Regions from separate parts of the Mucilaginibacter sp. RCC_168 genome, predicted to be linked through region 1. Evidence: riboswitches for the same ligand, from Rfam matches in the RefSeq annotation. Region 1 holds a riboswitch; the other holds the start of a gene.

Region 1 (4,924 bases):
CTTTAGCATCTGTAACAAATACTTCGCCTGTAAGGGAATCCGTAGCAATTGCGAAAGGGCTGGTGATCACGGTACCATCCGTAATAAAATTAGCCTGCGCAGCTGATTGCGTTTTAGCATTATATACGGCAATTTTATTATCAGCAGTAACATAATATACAAAATCGCCAAGTACAGCCATAGGGATATTATAACCCAAACTTAAATTAGTTTGCGAAATAGCTACATCTGTTTTGTTATCAATAATTGTCATTCCCGGAGGCGCAACAATCGTTGGTGGCGTACCGCTGTAATCAGTGATACCTAATGAAAGCACATAAACGTGTCCGTAGTCATCGGCAGCAATACTTACCGGGTTTGGCAAAACTGTTATTTTTTTGGTTTCTGTTAAGGTATTCAGGTCTATCACGGATACCGTTTTATCCGGATTACCAAAGCTTAGGCCGCCACTATTCGCCACATAAAGTTTACCATTGCTCACTACCAGTTGTTCAGGGTTGTGGCCAACCGTAATGTACTTGCTGATGGTTAGTGTTGCTGTGTCCATTACAGCAACCGTACCATCATAAGAAGTGATGAAAGCATTGTTTTTATAGAAGGCTACACTCCTGGGCTGACGTCCGTTGTTTGGAGCAGGCAAACTGGCATTAACCATGCTAATTTGCTTAATAAGCTTACTGGTTTTGGCATTTACAATATCAACTACGTTAGAATAGTTAACAACGATGTACATTTTTGAACCGTATATTTCTATATCGTTACCCGTATCGCCTAATGGGCTTCCATTAACACTGCTGTAAATATCCGGCACCAATTGCTTTGTGGTGTAATCATAATAAGTTAAAGTACTGTTGTTTGCCTGAAAGATCCCCTGGTTTAAGACATATAAGCCGGCCCTGCTTGCGGTTGGCGTATCAGATTTTGGATTGATCTTATCTTTATGACATGCCGATAGGAATACAGCAAGTGCAATGGTCATTAAAAAGGGACTGAGTTTAATTTGTTTCATAATGATGAATTAAATAGTTATTTGAAGGGAAAATCGGAATGAGCGCCCCGGCATGGGGTAGCTTTGTACAACAAAATAGTTTTTATTAAAAAGATTGTTAGCCTCGAAAGAGCTTACCAGTGGCTTACCTTTTATTAAAAAACGATAAACAACAGAGGCATCACTGGTAGAGTAGCCTGGGATATAATCAGACGGAAGATTATCATTGGTATAATATCTTGATGCAGAAATTATCTGGTTATAATATACTCCAAAATGATTGTGATCGATCCCGGCATTGAGCGAAACCGTATTTTTAGGTGTATATGGTAACTGGTTAAGATATATTGATGATGTTGGATCTGTAACATTTAAAGCCTGCTGATAAGAGTAATTAACACTTAATGAACCCTTCCATTCTTTTGCGAGTTTAGCCTGTGTTTTTAAACCAACGTCAAGACCTTTTATATCAACCGTGCCCAAATTTTGTATAGAGCCATTATAAGCGTCCTTAGGTATAAACACGATCTTATTGGTTACATGATTGTAATAGGCATCTGCGGTAAGGGTTATATAGCTTAAAAAGCCATTCAAAGCTTTACCGTACGTTGCACCCGCATCAAACTGTTTGGTAAATTCAGGTTTTAAATTGGGATTCCCGACCCCACCATAGTACAGGTCATTAAAGGTTGGGTTACGAAATATAGATTTATAATAAGCCCGCAATTGAAAATTAGGGCTCTGAAAAGGTCGCAAAGTAGCCATTAGCGTAGGCGAATAAATATTTCGTTTAGGTGCCGGGCGACCGTTTTTCACTGTTTCGGAGATATTACTATTCAACAAACTTCCCTGTAAACTCAATTTTCCTAAGGTAATGTTAGAGGCTAATACATTCAGGAAAGTAAGTCTTGTAGGGTACGAAAAACCTGGAAGATCGGCATTGATATTATTAACCGCGAAATCCAAAGCATAAGAAATCTCCCAGTTAGATGTAAGATGATAAGCCAGCGCAGCAGATTGGTAAAACTCCCGTTGTCTGAAGTGCTGATCCAATTTTCCTGCTTCATTTAAAAAATCAGGATCAAGATAGTGGAGCTGGCCTTGAGATACTTTAGTATTTAACAATAAATGAAAGCCATCGCTCCAAATATGCTCATAACCAGCCTGTGTAAAAAAATCACGGTTCCAGAGCCGGCTTCTTGAAATTGATGCATTATAGAGGATCACCGCACCTGGAAGTCCGCGGTCGGAATTATAATAATTAATATGCAAATTGAATTTATTACTATCGCTTTTGGCCCAATACAAAGCTCCGTCTACTTGCTGAGCGCTAATATCTCCATTGTTACGTGTACGCACGGAATCGCCGCCGCCCCCCCCGGCATTATATTTATAACGTCCGTTAGCATTTTCAAGATAACCGTTCATAATAAACGACCAACGCTCACTGATCCGCTGCTGCCATTGTAAATACGGGTTTACCAAGCCGAAAGAACCTGTTTTTATACCAGCAGTAAACTGATACGTTTTATTTGCACTTAAAGAAGGTTGTACTGTTTTTACCGCAAGGATACTTGCGGAGGCAAATGAACGCGCCGGCATACAAATAATAGTTGGCTGACCATTGTATAATATAATTTGCTGCACATTGTTCAGGTTTAACTTACTCAGGTCAATCTGGCCATTTTCAGCATCGTTGATCTGGATCCCATCATATAAAACTGCTGTATGATTGGCGCTCAACCCTCGTACAGAAACTGTTTTTAAACCGCCGATGCCACCATAATCTTTCAAAATAACACCACTAAAGTTCCGGATGGCATCGGCGATATTAAATGCACTGTAACGCACAAAATCATTTGATGATATCTGCTGAGATGGTGTAATGGTTTGTATTTGAGGTATGATAAAACTGTTTACATTCACCTCTTTCAGTTTTTTGGAAGTATCAGCCTGGGCTAATACCCTATTAGGTAAAGCCAATAAAAAACCAGACAGTACAACTAATAAAAGTTGAAAGCTAATTTTCAAATCACATGTATTTCTTGGCATTTTTCCTTCGCAACAACTTTGCAATAGGGCGACATAAAGTTTGAACAGAAACCACGACAAAGGGATTTCACATTCAAGCTTCAATCCCCGAAAGCTATGAATAATATAAGTGCCTGGGCAGGTATTCTGACTTACTCCCCAAGTTGCCCTGCCTTCCCGTCCTTTTCATTTAAAGGACAGTGACAATAAGAATGGGCAATGGTTAAAGAGCTTACAGCTGCGGGACAGTTACGGATTCATCACCGTATTCCCTTTTAATTCTTTTATTAAGAAACCTAAAGCGCAACAAAAGTAGGATAAGTATTAACAACTACAAAGTAACAATCTGTATATTTATAATAATGAAATTGTACGCTACGCTTCTGTTATTCATAATCACTGTTACACCTTGCCTTGCCCAGCAACCTGATACCATTTTTTTAAAAGGGCTTTTACAGGGTCACCCGGAGCTATTTAGTGGAATACTGAACCATCCTACCCAAAATGAGGTGCAAATATTGTATACACAGATCGATCGGGACAAAAACAACATACCCCATTTTAAATCATATAGTTACCGCCTGAATGACAAACATTATTTTTATCCTGCAAGCACAGTTAAACTGCCAACGGCCATTTTCGCGCTCGAAAAACTGCATGAATTGCACATTAAAGGTTTAACCCTGAGATCAGTCATGATCACCGACAGCGCCTTTACCAAACAAACCAGGGTAAAAATCGATACTTCATCAGCAAATGGATTGCCCAGCATAGAGAATTATATCAAAAAAATATTACTGGTGAGTGATAATGACGCTTTCAATCGCCTATATGAATTTGTTGGCCGCGAAGAGATCAATCGTAAATTAAAAAAATACCAATTGTATCATACCCGTATTGTAGGCCGCCTTTCTGTAGGCGATGCAGGCGAAACTACCCGGCACACTAACCCTATCACTTTTTACAACGGTAACAAAGTAGTTTATCATAAAAATGCGCTATATGATAGCTTGAATTACCCTATGCACCTGGATAATATGATTATGGGTAAGGCCTATCTCGACAGTAGTGACCGCCTGGTTAATAAGCCTTTTAATTTGAGTGAAAAGAATATATACTCCATTGCCGACCAGCAACAGGTTTTAAAAAGATTGCTTTTCCCATTGACATTTCCAGCAGATCAGCGGTACAACCTTACTCCTGCCGATTATGCTTTTATATATCGTTACATGAGTACATTCCCTACCGAAAATACAAAACCAACCTACAATCGGCCAGAATATTTCCCGGCATACTGCAAGTTTTTATATTATGGTGGCGACAGTACCGCTGTAATTGAGCCTAACATCAGGATATTTAATAAGGTAGGTGATAGCTATGGGTATGATATTGATAACGCCTACATTGTTGATTTTAAAAATAATATAGAGTTTTTACTCACCGCGGTGGTACAATCAAATGAGGATGGGGTTTACAACGATAATAAATATGAATACACTACGGTTTGCCTGCCATTTTTAAAAAACCTGGGTCGTGTTATATATCAGTATGAATTGAAAAGGCCCAAAAAGTATCAACCTGATTTAACTCAATTTAAATTTAATTACGCTCCGGTAAAATAACTTCATTTAAAAAAAACTTAGCTTGGGGTATACTGTTTAAATTCTACAATCATTTAAACAATACTATGGCAACTACAATTGTAAAATATACCGATAATTTCCCTGTGCTTTATGGAGATGACCGTGTAAACCTGAAATGGCCTGAAAGATACACATCTATCATCGGCGGTGTAAAATTGGGTTTATCTGGCTTTAAAAATCTATTCTCCAGTCCGTTAAGCAGTATTGTTAAATTGGGAGCTGGTGGTTATTTGCTAAGTCGTGGCATTACCGGTCATTGCGA
Region 2 (4,924 bases), on a different contig from region 1:
CCCTTCATCAGCCTTTCGGTATTGGCCTGTGCAAAGCTGCTCCAACGCACCGTCATATCTGCCGGGCGACTAACATCGCCATAAATAACCGGCGGCTTAACACAGCGGCTTCCATAGCTTTGTACCCAGCCGTTTTTGGTGAACAGGAACCCCTCTAAACGCTCGCCAAAGTATTCTACCATGTCGTTACGTTCAAATTCACCGTGAACCAATACATCAAGGTCAATCTCTTCCTGCCAGCGAATGGCTTCTATGGTGGCCTTTTCTATTTGCTCGTCGTACTCGGCTTCGGTTAGCTCGCCTTTTTTGAGGCGTGCACGCAGCGTGCGGATATCGTTAGTTTGCGGAAACGAGCCTATGGTAGTTGTAGGGTACAGGGGTAGTTTAAAACGCTGCTGTTGTATTTTTTGGCGAACACTGAACTCACTGTCCCGGCGCGCGTCGGCATCAGTGATAGCGGCTGTACGTTGTTTAACCTCCTGCTTATGGATCAGTTTTGACAGGTTACGACTGCTGATAGCCTGAATATTGGCCTGCAGCAAATCGTTATTACCTTCGATGATCTGAGCCAACTCGTTCACCTCGTTCAGCTTCTGTTTGGCAAAGGCCATCCAATTTTTGATCTCGGTGTTGATAGTGGTTTCCAGGTCGAGGTCAAACGGGGTATGCAGCAGGGAGCAGCTTGGCGCTACCATCACCCTGTCCTTACCCAATACCGCAATGGCTTTTTTGATGTGCGATATGGATTTGATGTAATCGTTTTTCCAGATATTGCGGCCATCAATCACACCTAATGACAGGCTCAGTTTTTCGGGAAGCAGGGTAAGTACCTCGTCCAGCTGCTGCGGCGCACGCACCAGGTCGATGTGCAACGCACTTACCGGCAGGTTTACCGCCAGCTGAGTATTATCCTTCAGGCTTTCAAAATAAGTGGTAAGCAATATTTTGATACCGGGAGTATTTTTGCTGATCTCGGCATAGGCATACGCAAAAGCTTCTTTTTCCTGCTGAGTCAAATCAAGGGCAAGGAAAGGCTCATCCAGCTGTACCCAAACCGCGCCGTATTCTTTCAGGCGTTTCAATACTTCGATATAAACTGGTACCAGTTTTTTGATCAGGTCGATCTTGTTAAAACCCGCCTGTTTCTCTTTACCCAATAACAGGTAACTTACCGGACCTATCAGCACCGGCTTGGGTGTGCTGCCAGTATGTTGTTTGGCAAGCGTAAATTCATCAAATACCTTTTCAGAAAACAGCCTGAACTGTTGATTTTGTACAAACTCGGGTACAATGTAGTGATAGTTGGTATCAAACCATTTGGTCATTTCCATGGCGGTTACATCCAGGCCATCTTTTTGATAACCGCGGGCCATGGCAAAATACAGGTCGATCTCGGTATTGGCCTTGTTCTGGGTTAAAACCGGGGTATAACGCTCTGGGATAATACCCAGCATGAGCGAAGTATCCAATACCTGGTCATAAAAGCTAAAATCGTTACAGGGAATAAGGTCGATACCGGCATCAACCTGGGTTTGCCAATGACTGATACGTAGTTTACGGGCAACGGCAAACAGCTCATCACGGGTGGATTGACCGGCCCAGTATACTTCACTGGCCTTTTTGAGTTCACGGAGGGCACCTACACGAGGATACCCGAGATTGTTTTTGAGCATACGCATAAAACTTTTTTGGTTAAACATTAAATGGAATTAATGCTCCTTACGGTTTTCGGTATGCTTTCGGGAAATGGTAATAAAAGGCAAAAGCACAGCCTACAGGCGATGATTGCCCACAGTGCTATTCTTTTTCTTTGACTACTGCTTCAAAACGCGAAAGCATTGTCTTTTATACAGTGGGGCAAGTATCCTGGCTTGTAACATTGCTGCCATCCTTCTCAACCGCCGGCTGGCGGTCAATGGACCTGATAAAGGGCATCAATTTTTTATGGTTACTTACAGTTGCGCGACAGCCCGTGATTTGCACACGGTTCCTTATTAATCCCTGCCCGGTAAAGGCAGGAAACCACACTGCTGAAAAAAAGTAAAGAACTTTATTACAACAAATATAGTTTTTAATGCAACATGATAGTAAAAGTGCACAGGAAATTGCCATAGGATAAGATCGTACGGACAAAGGAAACCTACTTTTCGCTATTCATCTCCTGACTTACTTCCTCCAGACGAAAGTTATCCAGTTTGATCTTATTTTTCACCTTGTCAAACATGGGGTTTGGATATCTTGTAAGTGCAATAATTAAATATTCGCCCAAAGTCTGATACCTGAATTTATCATCAGTTCGCGCTGTTCTTTCAAATAAGGCTAAAGTTTGAGGTGTTGGATATTTAGCCAGTGCCTGATATAGTATGCGCCAAAGTGGATAATCATATGCTTTCAACGCCCATTCCCGTTCAAATATTTGAACCAACCGGGGATAAAATTTAGCGTCTGGAAATTCCCGTACAGCATATACCGCATCGTGCTGCGTTTCTTTTTTCTCTAAATAATCGTTAATGATATTTAAATCATTCGGGTTTTTATACCTGGCTAACGCCACTACGGCAATTGAATTATTCTCGGTAACAGCAATCTCCCCGACACGATCATAGTTTTTTGCCTTAGGTTTTAGATTAGCCAGCAACTCGTTCTTTGCTTGTAAAACCACCTGTTTATCATACAGTAAAATACTATCTAACTTTTCTTTTTGAAGCGTATTCAACTTATACGTTTTTAGGTCGACCTCTGTAGTAGTGACCACATCAATAAAATAATCTCCCGCTTTTTCTGCCCAACCCAAATCAAATGATATACCTTCTACCAGAGCGGTATCCCGTAAATGCGATAATAGGATCGGGAAAACAGCTGTATCTTTTCTTAATGCTAAACCATGAAATGCGTAACATCTGACCACCACATTATTATACTGGGTGAGCGCCCTGAGTTCGACACTCTCAGCAATTTGGTTTAATTTTTCAAAGCGGCTCCATTGTTTTGATTTTTCACCGGCATAGCCGATAAGCTTATCCTCAAACCTTCCAACTTTCGAGATGTCATTAACTATTTTCATCACCACAGGCCGTACAGAGACGGTGTTGGTATAAGGCTGGCCTATAACCTGATCAGCACCAAGCAAAGCCACCAATAAAAAAACAATAGTTACTATTGATATTCGTTTGCTTGCTGATTTTTCAGGTTTCATCTATCGTGACAATTACCTACTAAAATAGTTAAAATACTTTTTATATTGACTGATCTTTATCTGTACAATGCCATCATCAAACGAAAACACTATCCAATTCAAAGTAGCCTACCAGGGTCACATTACCGAGGTACAGACCTACCCTAACCAGTACTATAGCTTGATGACGCTGATCTCTGACCAGCTGGCCATCCCTGGTTTTGGTTTGTGCTGTGGCATGGGGAGCTGTGGCACCTGCCTGGTACAGATCAGCAACGGCTATCATCAGGGCGTTAAAAACGTATTGGCCTGCGCCGTCAGCGTTAATGATGAACTGGCCAACGCGCTTGTTACCATAGCAGGTGTGTTTTAAAGAATTTATCTAAGCTATAAAGAAGTTTGTCGTCCTGAGTATAAGAAAACAAAAAAGCAAGCCATCCTGGCCTGCCTTTCTTTCTTCGTGTCTCATCGGGATAACTCTTACGCCGTCCGCTTAAAACTTTTGATGATTTCGTATAGATATAACGGCACGGCCCATCCCATCCAAAACAGGGAAGGAGAAATTTCTTCAAAACTGCCCAATTGTTTGATCATGGGTAGTTTCAATGTAAGACCTGAGATAACAAAGGCCAGGGTTACAATATAGCTTCTGACCATCCACTCTTGATGGAGCTTAAATTTCTTGATGATCGCGGCATAATAAGCGATCGTGGTTGCGCTGATCCACACGCTTACCCATACTTGTAAAGAAAAAGCATAGGCCCAGTTTATTTGATACGCCGTAGTAAAAGCCAAAATCACCGCACAAATGCTGCTTACCAAAACCGCCAATAAATATAATGTGCCAATTATCCGGTGCAATTGCCAGCTATATGTGCGCAAGTTGGGCCAGAACTGCAGAAAGCCCAGTATAAGCGATCCGCCGCCGGCTGTAATGTGAGCTATCAACACCCATTTTATTTTAAAATATTTACCCAGTGCCTCTGGTGTTAATTGCAAAAAATGATCTGCGCCGTGCATAAACAACCACGTTAGCAATATGATAGTTACCCATACAAGTAGCGGGATGATATCGCGCGGGCTTAGCCTGAAATTGGTAGTTTTTTTTATAATGGTTCTCATTGTTTGTTTACGATTCTTGCGCTTCCTGTTTTTCTACAAAATTCCGGTAAACGAAACAGGCAGACAATAACCGATAAAAGATTCGGTATCCATCAATTTTAATCCGCTTGCTGAATTAATTAACTTTATAAATTAAAAGCAGAAACGATGTACACTAAAAAAATAGAGGAGGATCTGGATTGCGGGCTCCGCATTGGTTTTAAAATATTTGGTGGAAAGTGGAAAATGTGTATTCTTGATGCCATTAACAACGGCTTTACCCGACCCGCGGAAATTTACAGAAGTATGCCCGACGCCACATTAAGGGTTATTGAAATGCAGCTGGCAGAATTGCTGTCCTTTGGTGTTGTTGATAAATATTCCGAAGATGTGTATCCAAAGAAAACCGAATACCGGCTTACCAATCTTGGTAAAAGTATACTCCCCATTTTATCCCAAATTGATAAATGGGGAACAGAACACTCAGCATTCGTAAAAGAAAAGCTTCAGGAATTAGATGAGGTGCAATAATGATTATACTAAGAAACCAGCATCCGCATAACCCGAACAGGCGAATTTATGGCCTGCCGTAATAATAAATTACCGGCAAACATGGTTAACGCGCTGAAACAAGTACATGCCCGTTTG

Evidence for each region. A riboswitch is a leader RNA that binds a small molecule or an ion and turns the genes downstream of it on or off. The one in region 1 is predicted to bind cobalamin.
Region 2: another riboswitch for cobalamin. It lies ahead of metE (5-methyltetrahydropteroyltriglutamate--homocysteine S-methyltransferase); the one in region 1 lies ahead of AB6735_RS14385 (TonB-dependent receptor plug domain-containing protein).

The regions. Positions count from the first base shown of each region.
Region 1 is NZ_JBFUPN010000013.1:190,252-195,175, forward strand. It holds gene AB6735_RS14380 (DUF5074 domain-containing protein) at 1-1,009, opposite strand, end outside; gene AB6735_RS14385 (TonB-dependent receptor plug domain-containing protein) at 1,019-3,019, opposite strand; cobalamin riboswitch at 3,139-3,334, opposite strand; gene AB6735_RS14390 (serine hydrolase) at 3,382-4,641, shown strand; gene AB6735_RS14395 (SRPBCC family protein) at 4,707-4,924, shown strand, end outside.
Region 2 is NZ_JBFUPN010000004.1:30,509-35,432, forward strand. It holds gene metE (5-methyltetrahydropteroyltriglutamate--homocysteine S-methyltransferase) at 1-1,673, opposite strand, end outside; cobalamin riboswitch at 1,839-2,042, opposite strand; gene AB6735_RS04300 (hypothetical protein) at 2,141-3,196, opposite strand; gene AB6735_RS04305 (2Fe-2S iron-sulfur cluster-binding protein) at 3,264-3,548, shown strand; gene AB6735_RS04310 (DUF2306 domain-containing protein) at 3,656-4,297, opposite strand; gene AB6735_RS04315 (winged helix-turn-helix transcriptional regulator) at 4,445-4,807, shown strand; gene AB6735_RS04320 (hypothetical protein) at 4,816-4,924, opposite strand, start outside.